3 regions of the Cytobacillus sp. GQ23 genome follow, and region 3 is predicted to be linked to each of the others. Evidence: riboswitches for the same ligand, from Rfam matches in the RefSeq annotation. Region 3 holds a riboswitch; each other region holds the start of a gene.
What was found. A riboswitch is a leader RNA that binds a small molecule or an ion and turns the genes downstream of it on or off. The one in region 3 is predicted to bind thiamine pyrophosphate.
Positions count from the first base shown of each region.

Region 1 (4,206 bases), on a different contig from region 3:
TTAATGACAATATTCATATAACCACCCCTTTTGACGATTGGTCTAAATATTCAAGGCGGGACAGCTCAAACGGGTTAGGCTTCTCCGTCCTGCCTTCGAGGATGTCTGCCATCAGCTCTCCTGTTGCCGGAGCGAGGAGGATCCCATTGCGGAAATGCCCCGCTGCAATATATAACCCATCAATGACTGGATGTTGTCCCAAAAAAGGCTGCCCATCAGCCGATTGCGGGCGAATTCCTGTCCAGGCTCGTTCCCATTCTGCATTCGCGATATCCGGCACCAGGTTTTGAGCCTTTTCCATCAGCTGGGAAATACCCTCAACGGTCACCTTTTCATCAAATGAGTTTGCTTTAACCGTTGCCCCAACTACCAGCCTTCCGGATTGCTTGGGAACGATATAACATCCGTGTGAAAAGATCGTCCCTTGTACAAGCGTTTTATCAGCCTTGACCGAGAAGCACTCGCCTTTAACCGGAATAATGGGCAGCACAAGGCCCGTTCTTTCAAGAATCTCCCTGCTCCAGGCACCGGAAGCAACGATAACGGAATCAGCCAGAAATTCTCCCTGGCTGGTTCTAACCCCATACACCCTTTCACCTTTTAAAATAAAATCTGTTACCTGTGTATACTCAAAAATTTCTGCGCCGAGGGTCATTGAAGCTTTTGCAAAGGCAAGGGATAATTCATATGCCTGTACCTGTCCATCATTCGGTATATACATCGCACCCCTTAATTTGGCTGATACGAATGGTTCACGTTTAATCAGGTCATCAATGGAAAACCATTCGGCATCCTCTCCCGCTTTTTGCTGGCTTTCTACTAATCTTTTTAAACTCATCTCCTCTGCAATATTATCTGCCACTCTATATACACCCTTATTTTGATAGCCGATATGCACTTGTGATAACTCTTCCAGTTCAGGAATCAGGGTCCGGTACATGGAGCGGCTTTTGCATGCGAGCTGGAACAGCGGGCCGTCTTCGGTCAGTTCCGTTTGCGCTCCTAAAATTCCAGCAGCCGCCCCGGAAGCCTTACCAGCTATTTTTCCCTTATCCAAAACAGCCACTTTATACCCTCTTTTTGCCAGTTGAAAAGCAATGGAGCTGCCATTAATGCCTCCGCCGATTATAACGGCGTCAAACCTTTTCCTCATCATATCCCCTCCTCATTTAACATTTTTGAAAAGAGCTTTGCTGCCTCCGCAGGCTCCTTTGCCTGCAATATCCCTGACATGACAGCAATGCCATCTGCCCCTGCCTCCAGGACTTCAAGTACGTTCTCTGGTTTAATGCCTCCAATTGCCAATACCGGAATGTCTACTGCCTTTTTTAGAGCCTCCAAAGACCCCGTGCCCCTTGGCGGGATTCCCTTCTTGGAGTCTGTTTCGAATATATGCCCATACAGGAGATAATCAGCCCCCTGTTTGGCAGCCTCTTCAGCAGCCTCAAGTGAATGTACAGAACAGCCGACAGGTACATCCGGAAAACGCATTTTTACAATATCAGCCGGCAGACTGTGATAAGCAAGATGCACACCCGCTTTAAACGCCCAGGCAACATCGGCGCGATCATTTATAATGATTTTTCTAACTGGAATACCCTTTTTAAGAAGGTGCTCTGCTGCTTCATATAACTCCCTTGATGTTCGATGTTTTTCCCTTAAATGAAAGCGATCCGTAAAGGGTTCAAGTTCAACTGCCATTTCAGCGAAGGCCACTGGAGATAGCTTTCCATCAGATATAACATGCAGCTGTTTTTTCATAGCAGTCGCCCCTAAGTTTTTTAGATTTTTTTGCAATAAAAAACCACCTTCTAAATAGAAAGCGGGGGTATGAGCCATAGAATTCAGACCCGATCCTCCACTTCCCTACGCTGGTATTTTAGCCAGATCAGGTTCCAAGGGTCTTAAAGCCTTTGCTTTAATCTCAGCCTTCAAACAGGCACCCCCAGCGGATATCATTCTATTAAACTATAAAAAGACTACTGATAAATGTTTCCACCGGCCTTATTAAATTCCTCAGCTTTTTCTTCCATGCCCTTCTGTATCGATTCGCTGGTTCCAATCTGATGCTCTTTTGCATAATTCCGGATATCCTGCGAAATTCTCATGCTGCAGAATTTTGGCCCGCACATGGAGCAGAAATGAGCGGTTTTTGCCCCTTCAGCCGGAAGGGTTTCATCATGGAATTCCAATGCCCGCTCAGGATCCAATGAGAGGTTGAATTGATCTCTCCAGCGGAATTCAAAACGGGCTTTTGACAGGGCATCGTCCCTTTTTTGCGCACCAGGATGCCCCTTTGCCAAATCTGCTGCATGAGCGGCAATTTTATACGTAATGACGCCTTCACGCACATCGTCTCTATTTGGCAAACCCAAATGTTCTTTAGGGGTGACATAGCAAAGCATCGCTGTTCCATACCAGCCTATCATGGCAGCCCCGATGGCAGAGGTAATATGATCATAGCCCGGAGCTATATCTGTCGTAAGAGGCCCAAGCGTGTAGAATGGTGCTTCTTTACAGATTTCCAATTGCTTATCCATATTCTCCTTGATTAAATGCATGGGAACATGGCCGGGTCCCTCGACCATTACCTGCACATCGTGATCCCAGGCAATTTTCGTCAGCTCACCAAGTGTTTCGAGCTCCGCAAACTGAGCCTCGTCATTTGCATCTGCAATCGATCCCGGCCGGAGTCCATCCCCTAAGGAGAAGGCCACATCATAAGCTTTCATGATTTCGCAGATTTCTTCAAAGTGTGTATATAAAAAGTTCTCTTTATGATGGTGCAGACACCATTGGGCCATGATGGACCCGCCTCTGGACACAATTCCAGTCAGCCTTTTGGCAGTAAGCGGTACATAACGCAAAAGGACACCTGCATGTATTGTAAAATAATCAACACCCTGCTCTGCCTGTTCGATTAACGTATCCCTATACACTTCCCATGTGAGGTCCTCAGCAATTCCATTCACCTTCTCCAAAGCTTGATATATCGGCACCGTCCCAACAGGAACAGCAGAATTTCTGATAATCCATTCACGTGTTGTGTGAATATTTTTGCCAGTTGATAGATCCATAATTGTATCTGCTCCCCAGCGTGTGGCCCATGTCATCTTCTCAACCTCTTCTTCAATAGAAGATGAGACTGCTGAGTTTCCAATGTTCGCATTAATCTTCACATGGAAATTCCGTCCGATTATCATTGGCTCTGTCTCAGGATGATTGATATTAGAAGGAATAATGGCACGTCCTCTCGCTACTTCGGACCGAACAAATTCCGGTTCCATATTTTCCCGAATAGCTATAAACTCCATCTCCGGTGTTATGATCCCTTTTTTTGCATAGTGAAGCTGGGTGACATTTTTCCCTTTTATTGCTTTCAGTGGCTTGCGGGATAGACATGGAAAAAGTTTATGATTAGCACGCGGATCATCTTCATTAAGGTAGCCGTTGTCCTCGGGCTTTATTTTCCGCCCATCATATTCTTCTACATCTTCGCGTTCTTGAATCCACCGGCTTCTTATAGGAGGAAGCCCTTTTTTTAGATTTGCCGTATGCTGAGGGTCTGTATAAGGGCCGCTCGTATCATAGACGCGAACCGGCTCATTTACTTGCTGACCAAAACTTCCGGTGGTGGGACTTAATTCTATCTCACGCATCGGAACCTTTATGTCAGGTCTCGATCCTTCCACATAGATTTTCCTGCTGCCAGTAAAGCTCGACATAATAGAAATACTTTCATGATTTAATGAACTTGCAGTCATTGTTATCTCTCCCTTATTCAAAAATATAGGGACGAGACCTGGAACCGGGAAGTGCCGGATATGTAAAAAAGCCGGTCCACATAATGATGGACCGGCTTAACCGCAGATGTCTTTGCACAAAGAAACTTTTGCACATTCTAACTTCCCCACGCTGGTATAATCCAGATCAGGTCCAAAGAGTCAAGAAACTTTAGCGCGTTTCTCTCTCAGCCCAAGCTATTGGGCACCCCTAGTTATTACTATTTAATTCTACTTTAGTATACATAATTCAGAAAACAAATAAAAGGTATTTCTGCAAACGTGAATCAAAAAGCTTTCACCTTTTCACGCATGGATCCTTCTCCTAAATGCCCTGCGGCATTTCTGATTAGACATTCAAATTCTAAAAAAAACATAAAAACGCCTGACATAAGCAGACGTTTTTCCATAAATTTAAGATGTG
Region 1 is NZ_JCAXER010000037.1:11,291-15,496, reverse strand. Features, by position in the region: gene thiS (sulfur carrier protein ThiS) at 1-17, opposite strand, end outside; gene thiO (glycine oxidase ThiO) at 14-1,153, opposite strand; gene AC6CHU_RS23260 (thiamine phosphate synthase) at 1,153-1,761, opposite strand; TPP riboswitch at 1,847-1,957, opposite strand; gene thiC (phosphomethylpyrimidine synthase ThiC) at 1,980-3,764, opposite strand; TPP riboswitch at 3,891-4,005, opposite strand.
Region 1: linked by a shared signal. The riboswitch ahead of AC6CHU_RS23260 (thiamine phosphate synthase) and the one ahead of AC6CHU_RS12980 (ABC transporter substrate-binding protein) in region 3 are both predicted to bind thiamine pyrophosphate.

Region 2 (4,206 bases), on a different contig from region 3:
CCGGCGCGCGGAGGAAGCGGGGTATGAGGCCATTGTGTTAACGGTTGATACGGTGATGATGGGATGGAGGGAGGCTGATCTAAGAAATAACTTTTCCCCCTTAAAGCTTGGCTATGGAAAAGCTAATTATGAAAGTGATCCAGTCTTTATGGCCTCTCTCCAGGATGGCGATATCGTACAGGGAATCCTTAATAATATTCATCATCCAACATTAAGCTGGGAGCATATTGCGAGATTAAAGGAGAAAACAAGCCTGCCCATTTTATTAAAGGGCATTCTCCACCCTGAAGATGCCGGGCTGGCCGTTGAAAGAGGGATAGATGGAATCATTGTCTCCAATCATGGCGGCAGACAGCTTGATGGAGTGATTGCGGCGATTGATGCGCTCGGACCGATTGCGAAGGAAGTTAAAGGGCGGATCCCGGTTTTGTTTGACAGCGGCATTCGACGAGGTTCAGATGTGGTTAAAGCTCTGGCGCTGGGAGCCGACGCCGTTTGCCTGGGGAGGCCGTATGTGTATGGCCTGGCCATTGGCGGGCAGGCTGGAGTTGAAAAAGTACTTGCCAACTTTATAGAAGAAACAAAAGTGTCGCTTTCCCTGGCAGGGGTAGGGAGCTTAAAGGATATTGCCGGTCTGCAGCTAATTCGAATGAAGTATTAAGTGTTATCAAACTTCCTGCCATGAAAAATTATAGTCTATGAAAAAGAGCCAAAATGAAAACGGACAAGCCTATTGCGCTAATTAATGACGAATCTGTTCAAAGCTCCGCAGCAGAAAATGATGAGCGCTTAATTCAATCCATCAAGAAAAGTATATAAGCGAAAAGATTGATGACATTGACGGAATAATTTGATAAGCTTGAAGTAGCTTATCAAATTAAATATCTATGTAACTACTAGGGGTGCCCCGAATGCGTGGGCTGAGAGGAAAGCGCGTATAGCTTTCCGACTCTTATGGACCTGATCTGGTTAATGCCAGCGGAGGGAAGTAGGATTTGACTATATGTCGATTCATTTACTTTAACCAAGCCAGGTCCTTGTCGGGATCTGGCTTTTTTGTATACATACTTCTCATCCTGATAAGCAATCAGGCTGCCCTTTTAGAAAGGAGGTATAGATGAACAAAACCCGATTGTTAACTGCGATGGCTTTATTTGTAGCAATAGGGACACTCGGATCCCATTTGCTCTGGTTTCCCGCAGGAGCAGCTAAGGCCTATCCGGTCCAGCATGCGGTAAATGTATTGGCAGCGGTGACACTTGGTCCCCTGCCGGCAGCAGCTGTCGCTTTTATGATTGCATTGCTGCGTAATTTGCTTGGATTCGGGACGCTGCTTGCGTTCCCAGGCGGAATGATCGGTGCGTTTTTGGCTGGTGTTCTTTATTTGAAATTCAGACGGAAAATATGGGCTGCCATTGGAGAGGTAGTGGGCACCGGCATAATTGGTGCATTGTTTGCCGTTCCGTACGCAAAGCTTCTCATGGGCAGTTCAGCTGGTGCATTCTTCTTCATGCCGCCGTTTCTGATCAGCAGCATTGCCGGTGCGGCGATAGGCTGGATGGTATTGGCGAAGGTTAAAGAGAAAAATCTGATTCGAGCAATGGGATGATTTTGGGATGGAATGCGGTTGGGTATGCTCAGGACGAGGAATTCCAGAAGAATAACCTGACTTTATGAGCATTTTTCACGGATTTATAGCGATATCCCAAAGTTATGAGAGGAAAACTTCAAGCTAGGTAAAAAACAATTAAAAACGTTAGAAAACTGCTAGGGGCGCTACGGCTGAGATAAGGAGCTTTTTCCTTTGTCCCTTGGAACCTGATCTGGATAATGCCAGCGCAGGGAAGCAGTGAGGACCTCAATCTAAATCCTCATGCTTTTTCCCCGGCAGCTTCTGAGTTTAATAGGAGGCTATTTTTTATGACTTTTTCAGAGATTTTGCGCAAAGAAAATGAAGATTTATTTCAGATGATATTTGAGCACCCATTTGTCCAGGGCATTGGGAGAGGAGATGTGCCGAAAGAGGCGCTTGCTCATTACATTAAAGCGGACTTTGAGTATTTGAATGCATTCATGCATATTTATGGGATTGCCATTTCAAAATCTGCGGAGCGCAAGGATATTGCTTATTTTAATCAGCAGATAGAATTTGTATTGAACAGCGAAGTGCATCCTCATCATAATTTCTGCCAGCAGATTGGGGTAGATTATGAAGCATTGCAGGGGTATCCGCTCCCTCCGACAGCTGATCATTATGTAAAACATATGATGTATCATGCCCACACAGGCGGAATGGGTGAAATCCTCGCTGCATTATTGCCTTGTCCATGGACATATTGGGAGATTGGGCTTGAGCTCATGAAGCAATATGAGCCAGATGAGAACCATCCGTTTTATCCATGGATCTCATTTTATGCAAATCTAAGAGTCGAAGCGGTGACCATGAATATGAGAAACCGTTTGGATGAGCTTGCTGAAGGGGCATCACCGGAAGAAAGACAGCGGATGAAGGATGCTTTCCGGAAAAGCTGCCAGCTGGAGCTTGGTTTCTGGGAGATGGCTTATACCTGTGAAAAGTGGCCGGCAGGCATTCCGGCAGCAACTTCATAAAACCATTATTTGCCTGAAGCTCTTACTGCAGGTGTTTCGAAAATTAAAATTCATAGTAGGGGGTGCACTAAATAGTGCGCCTCTTTTTTGTTATAAAAAACGTTTAAAAATGCTCAAAGAGTGGCTCTAAACGAATGTAATGAAATTGTAATAATCAAACGGTTGATACTCAGAAACGGATGTTTAATCACTTTCTAATATTACTGGAAAGCGAAGTGATGAAAAATTTCAAGAAAAGATTGGGAATGGTAATTTATGCCCCGTTTTAACCTTCTGGCCTGAAGGTATTTATAACTTAAACCCTAAATTTACTCGTACATCGTCCCGCTATGCAAAAGCCGAAAGGAGATGGAAATATGAGTGTTCAAAAAAGTACGGATAGCTCCAGCCTTGCAGAAGTTATAGACAGGATCTTAGACAAAGGAATTGTGATTGATGCATTTGTGAGAGTTTCTCTTGTCGGGATCGAAATTCTGACAGTTGAAGCGCGAGTGGTCATTGCCAGTGTGGATACGTGGCTGCGCTATGCTGAAGCGGTTGGTTTATTAACAGATGAAGTGCAAGAGGATGGCCTTATGGATAGAGGACAAAATCAGAAACCGCAATTTAGCGTATAGAGAAAAAAAATTAAACATTAAAAAGAAATGAGGCAGTAAACATGGAAAATCAAGAAGCAAACAATCAGACAGGAAATGAAATTAATAATCAGAGCAGTGAAGCAACACAAAATCAGGAAGTAAATCAGTGCAGCGAAGAAAATGAGCAAGCCGAAAACGGCAATGAATTGAAAGAAAAGAAGGAAGGCTCTAACTTTTCTATGAATCTGGCTATTGTGGGCGGGGTTGTAGGAGCAGGAATAGGGTTGCTTGCGAATCCTCAGACGAGCAAAAAAATCATTTCAAACTTAAGCGATTCTGAATTTGTAAAGGTTGCAGGAAAGGAATTTAAAAAGACGGCCCAGGAGCTTCTTGCCGGGCAAGCACAAAACAGTGTTAAACATTTAGCTGAGGGTTATCTGAGTAAAATTGAGGACGGACTTCTTTCTCCTAAAAAGGATCGCGGAGGAGATGAGAAGTATCAGGAAATCAAGGAAGAGAACAAACACTTAAATGAACGTCTGCAAAGAATTGAAAATATGTTGAACGATCTGGTGGAATCCAAGTAACAATAAGTCTTTTTTTTATGAACCGGGGTGATTTAGATGGACAAAAGAGTAAGGAAAGTCGTTAAAAAGATTGCAAAAAGTGCGATTAAGCGTGCCCCGGAGCCGCTGAAAGAAAAAGCAAAGGAAGTAGTAGCGGAAAAGGCAAAGGAGAAAATCACAGAAAGTATTCAGAACAAAGGAGAAGAATTTACCGAGAAGCTGGAGAGTGCACGAGACGATTTTGCCGATAATGTCCATGAAAAAGCAGGAGAAGCAAAAGAAAAAACCCAGGAAGTATTGCTTTCTGCAAGAGAGAAGCTGGGAAAGGTTGTTGAAGCCGGGGAAAGCTTCCAAGAGAAAATGTCTTCAGCAAATGAAGATAAACATGACGATAAGAGAAAAGTAAAAGGTGTCAAAAATCTCAAAAGCGTCAGCGGGATAAAGAAGGCAAA
Region 2 is NZ_JCAXER010000013.1:92,567-96,772, forward strand. Features, by position in the region: gene AC6CHU_RS12625 (alpha-hydroxy-acid oxidizing protein) at 1-661, shown strand, start outside; TPP riboswitch at 889-1,004, shown strand; gene thiW (energy coupling factor transporter S component ThiW) at 1,118-1,609, shown strand; TPP riboswitch at 1,760-1,862, shown strand; gene tenA (thiaminase II) at 1,921-2,610, shown strand; gene gvpA (gas vesicle structural protein GvpA) at 2,967-3,227, shown strand; gene AC6CHU_RS12645 (gas vesicle protein GvpP) at 3,269-3,775, shown strand; gene gvpQ (gas vesicle protein GvpQ) at 3,812-4,206, shown strand, end outside.
Region 2: linked by a shared signal. The riboswitch ahead of tenA (thiaminase II) and the one ahead of AC6CHU_RS12980 (ABC transporter substrate-binding protein) in region 3 are both predicted to bind thiamine pyrophosphate.

Region 3 (4,206 bases):
CAATTCATGAGGATATGCATTTTCATAGTCGCCGAGTCCTGCTTTTTGAAGCATGTTTCTGGCCGTTTCCGGATCGGCTTTTCCCATAATTTCCTGGCCAAGCTTAACATTCTGGAGGATGGTTCTCCATGGCATCAGGGAAGGTGTCTGGGGCATATAGCTAATTGAACCGCGTTTTCCGCTGATTTCTGTATTCCCAAGCTTAATGGAACCTTCATCTGGCAGGAGCATACCGCCAATCAGGTTGAATATAGTGCTTTTTCCGCTGCCGGATGGACCAAGAATCGAAACAAATTCACCTTCATTTACTTGAAAGCTTAAATTGTTTAATACTTGATTGGAATCAAAACTTTTCGATATAGAATTAACCGATAATTGTATCATTTCCTGCCACTCTCCTGGGACTTCCATTTAATAAGCAAACGTTCAGCCAGTAAAATGGCTCCAAAAAGGAGCAAACTTAACAGCATAATCGCAAAAATGGCTACAAAAACACGGTCTGTCCGAAATGAGGAAGAGGCTAGGGTCATATAAACCCCTATTCCGGCTTTAGCTCCAAGCCATTCAGATATGACAGCACCCATCACACTATAGGTTGCAGAGATTTTTAGGCCTGAAAATAAAGATGGAAGGGAATGGGGGAGCTCCAGCTTCCAAAATAGCTGTCCGCTGCTCGCCCCTGCCATCAGCATATAATGCCTGAGTTCTCCCGGTGTTTGCCGAAAACCATCCAATGCTGCAACAGTAATCGGGAAGAAGCATACCAGCGTAATGACAATAAGCTTTGGCAGTATGCCAAATCCGAACCATACAACCAGTAAAGGAGCCAGAACAATTATTGGCACATTTTGAGAAAGGATAAGAAGCGGGTAAACAGACTCCCTAATAAAAGGCAATAAATGCAGTATCACAGCTGTTAGTAATCCAATGACAGTGCCTATGCCAAATCCCCATAGTGAAAGCAGGATTGTCGATTGAAGATGCAGGCGGAAGCCCTCCCAGCCTAAAAACGCCTCCTGAATAATGTCTGTCGGGGGAGGAAGCAGCCAAGATGGGACATCTGCCAGATTCACCGCCAGCTCCCAAAAAATGAATAAAAGAAGGAGAACCGCTGCCGGCCTCCATCCTTTTCTGACTGCACTGATCATGAACGGTACTTCTCCGTTAAATCACTCATTTGAATTCCAGCAGGCTGATATAGGATCTTAACCTGTGAAATGACATTGCTGCTTCCTTTTTCAATCATTTTTCTGTTCATGTCAGCAATGATTTTTAATAAATGTTCTAAATCGCCTTCCATCGTTGTTTCCAGGGGATGAACTTCGTATTTAACACCCGATTGCTGAATGACACTGATTGCTTCATCAACATATGGTATAACATTTTCCCCATCTTTTGTTTTTGGTATGATTTGAATGCTTACAAGTGCGTTTGCCATTTTATAAACTCCCCTTATTCCGGCAGGAAGTCATTTGTAAATGCTTTGCCGGCATCTAATTCTTTTTCTAAAAGACCATTTTCATGCATCCAGTGTGCATAGTTTTCCCAGACTTCAAGCTTTTGTTCTCCCCATCTGGAAGCATCATCCTGATAGCGCGGAGATAGCCACTCCTGGCTCTTTTTGACCAAGTCACTGTCAAGGTCAGGAGCATGCTTTAACAAAATATCAGCTGCTTCGCCAGGTTCGTTGATTGCAAATTCATATCCTTTGGCTGCTGCTTTTACAAATGCTTTGACAGTCTCCGGATCATCTGCAATCATTTTTTCACTAGTTGCCAGTACAGGCGTGTAGTAATCCAGTTTATCAGAGTAGTCTGTAAGGTAGACCATATTAATCTTTTCCCCTCGAAGCTCAGCTTCTACACCTGTCCATCCGTAATAAATCCATGCGAAGTCTATATCTCTTTTAACGGCTGTAAAAAAGTCTGCATCTCCCATGTTCACAATTGACACTTTATCGACATCAGCATTTTCCTTTTTCATTAGAGAGTCAATTACTGATTTTTCTACAGGTGCCCCCCAGCCGCCATAAGTTTTTCCTTCAAAATCTTTCGGCGATTTAATATTTTTTTCAGCAGGGGATGCAAAACCGGAAGTATTGTGCTGAATGACAGCAGCTATTGAAACCAGTGGCACACCCTGTACCCGCGCTTCCGTAATGCTTTCCTGATAGCTGACACCGAAATCTGCCTTGCCTGATGCGGTCAATTGATCTGCTCCTGCCTCACCTGGCATGATGATTTCGACATCAAGTCCTTCTTCTTTAAAATAGCCTTTTTCCTTTGCGGCGTATAAGCCGGTATGATTGGTATTGGGTGTCCAATCCAGAACGACAGTAACCTTTTTCAATTCTTGTTTGCTGCCTGCATCTTCTTTTCCAGTCTGGCCGCTGCCGGCACATCCGGTAAGCAGCAGAAGAAGCGCAGAAATAGCAGCTATACATTTTTTCATAATGAAACCTCCAAAAGCTTTTATGTAGTAAGGAAAGTGGGTATTAGTCTGCCCTGAAAATTAAAAAACGCCCCGGCATAATACCGGGACGCATATAAAAAAACATTTATGATGTTTAAGAATATGTTCCCTACGCCGGTATTAGCCAGATCAGGTTCAAAGGGTCAGCATCTTAAGGATGAAGTCTCAACCGGCACACCGGTTCCCCTACATTTCTTGCTATATAATTTTAACAGACATGAATACTTTCCATCATTATTATAGCAGACAATATAAAAAAGGACAGCATTTGAAATTTATTTCATTTCAATTGTCCTGCTGTCTTTCCAGGTTTTGAATTTCTCAAGCTCCCCTGATATTTGACTGACGGCAAAGCCCAGTACTGCTGCGTCATCCAAAATCCCCATTCCAATTAAAAAGTCTGGAACCAGGTCGATAGGGGAAACAAAGTATAGAATGGAAGCAATAATAAAGATAATTGATTTTTTGGAGATATGCCGGTAATCACCTTTTGACCATGCCCTGACTAAATCAATAAGCAGCTGAAACTTTTCCCATATATCATTTAATGAGGATTTGTTTTTATCTGCTTTAAGTGTCGCCTTTTTTAGCAGTCCTTTCGTTTTTTCGGGATCCTCTGCGTAGCGTTTTGCCCTGGAAGAAAATTTTTTATAGCCATCCTTATAGTCTTTCGTTTCTATTTCAGGCATAGCCATCACTCCTATATTGATAATTCGGGTAAACAGTTATAATTCTATTATTTACCGCATACGTGACATGACATAAACATTTAACCTGAAGAAAAAAATGGAAATAAGCATTAAGCTGTATCAATATATTTAGTGGGAGCTGGTATTTATGATTGAAAAATGGCTGAAGGAATCAAAATATACAGTAATACTAACTGGAGCAGGGATGTCAACGGAAAGCGGGCTGCCTGATTTCAGGTCAGCCAACAATGGATTATGGAACGGGAAAGATCCTGGAAAAATTGCCAGTACGGAAGCATTAAATCAAAATGTGAATGAATTTATAGATTTTTATCGGCACAGGGTAATCGGACTGAAAGAGTGTAATCCTCATAAAGGCCATTATATTCTTGCTGATTGGGAAAAGAGAGGCATGATAAAGAGTATTATAACTCAAAACGTTGATGGATTTCATCGGCTTGCTGGCAGTAAAAATGTATCAGAGCTTCATGGTAATCTGCAGACACTCCACTGCCAGGAATGTAAAGAAGTGTTCCCAAGCGAGGGTTATTTGCATGGGCATACTCAATGTAATTGCGGGGGAATGCTTCGTCCTTCAGTAGTTCTGTTTGGAGAAATGCTGCCGGAGCAGGCATTAGATTTTGCGGCAGATGAATCAGACAAGGCAGAACTATTTATTGTACTGGGATCATCCTTGACTGTGACCCCGGCAAATCAGTTTCCGCTGATAGCGAAACAAAACGGAGCAAAACTGGTGATAATTAATATGGAACCCACTGATTTTGACTTTTATGCAGATGAAGTAATCCATGACCGCAAAATTGGTGACGTACTCGAAGAACTAGATGGCCTTTTAACAGCGGGAGAATGAGTATCTTATAATAAGTCTCGTACTATGATTTTTTGAGCAAGTCCCCTATAATAGACAGTGAACATGATTACTACCGCTTCAAGCGATATGATATATAAGGAGTGTTCAGCATGTTATCAAACATCGGAATTCCAGGCTTAATTCTCATCCTCGTTCTGGCTCTTATTATTTTTG
Region 3 is NZ_JCAXER010000014.1:20,567-24,772, reverse strand. Features, by position in the region: gene AC6CHU_RS12995 (ABC transporter ATP-binding protein) at 1-384, opposite strand, end outside; gene AC6CHU_RS12990 (ABC transporter permease) at 381-1,148, opposite strand; gene AC6CHU_RS12985 (thiamine-binding protein) at 1,145-1,438, opposite strand; gene AC6CHU_RS12980 (ABC transporter substrate-binding protein) at 1,453-2,451, opposite strand; TPP riboswitch at 2,562-2,670, opposite strand; gene AC6CHU_RS12975 (YkvA family protein) at 2,748-3,161, opposite strand; gene AC6CHU_RS12970 (NAD-dependent deacylase) at 3,310-4,032, shown strand; gene tatA (twin-arginine translocase TatA/TatE family subunit) at 4,143-4,206, shown strand, end outside.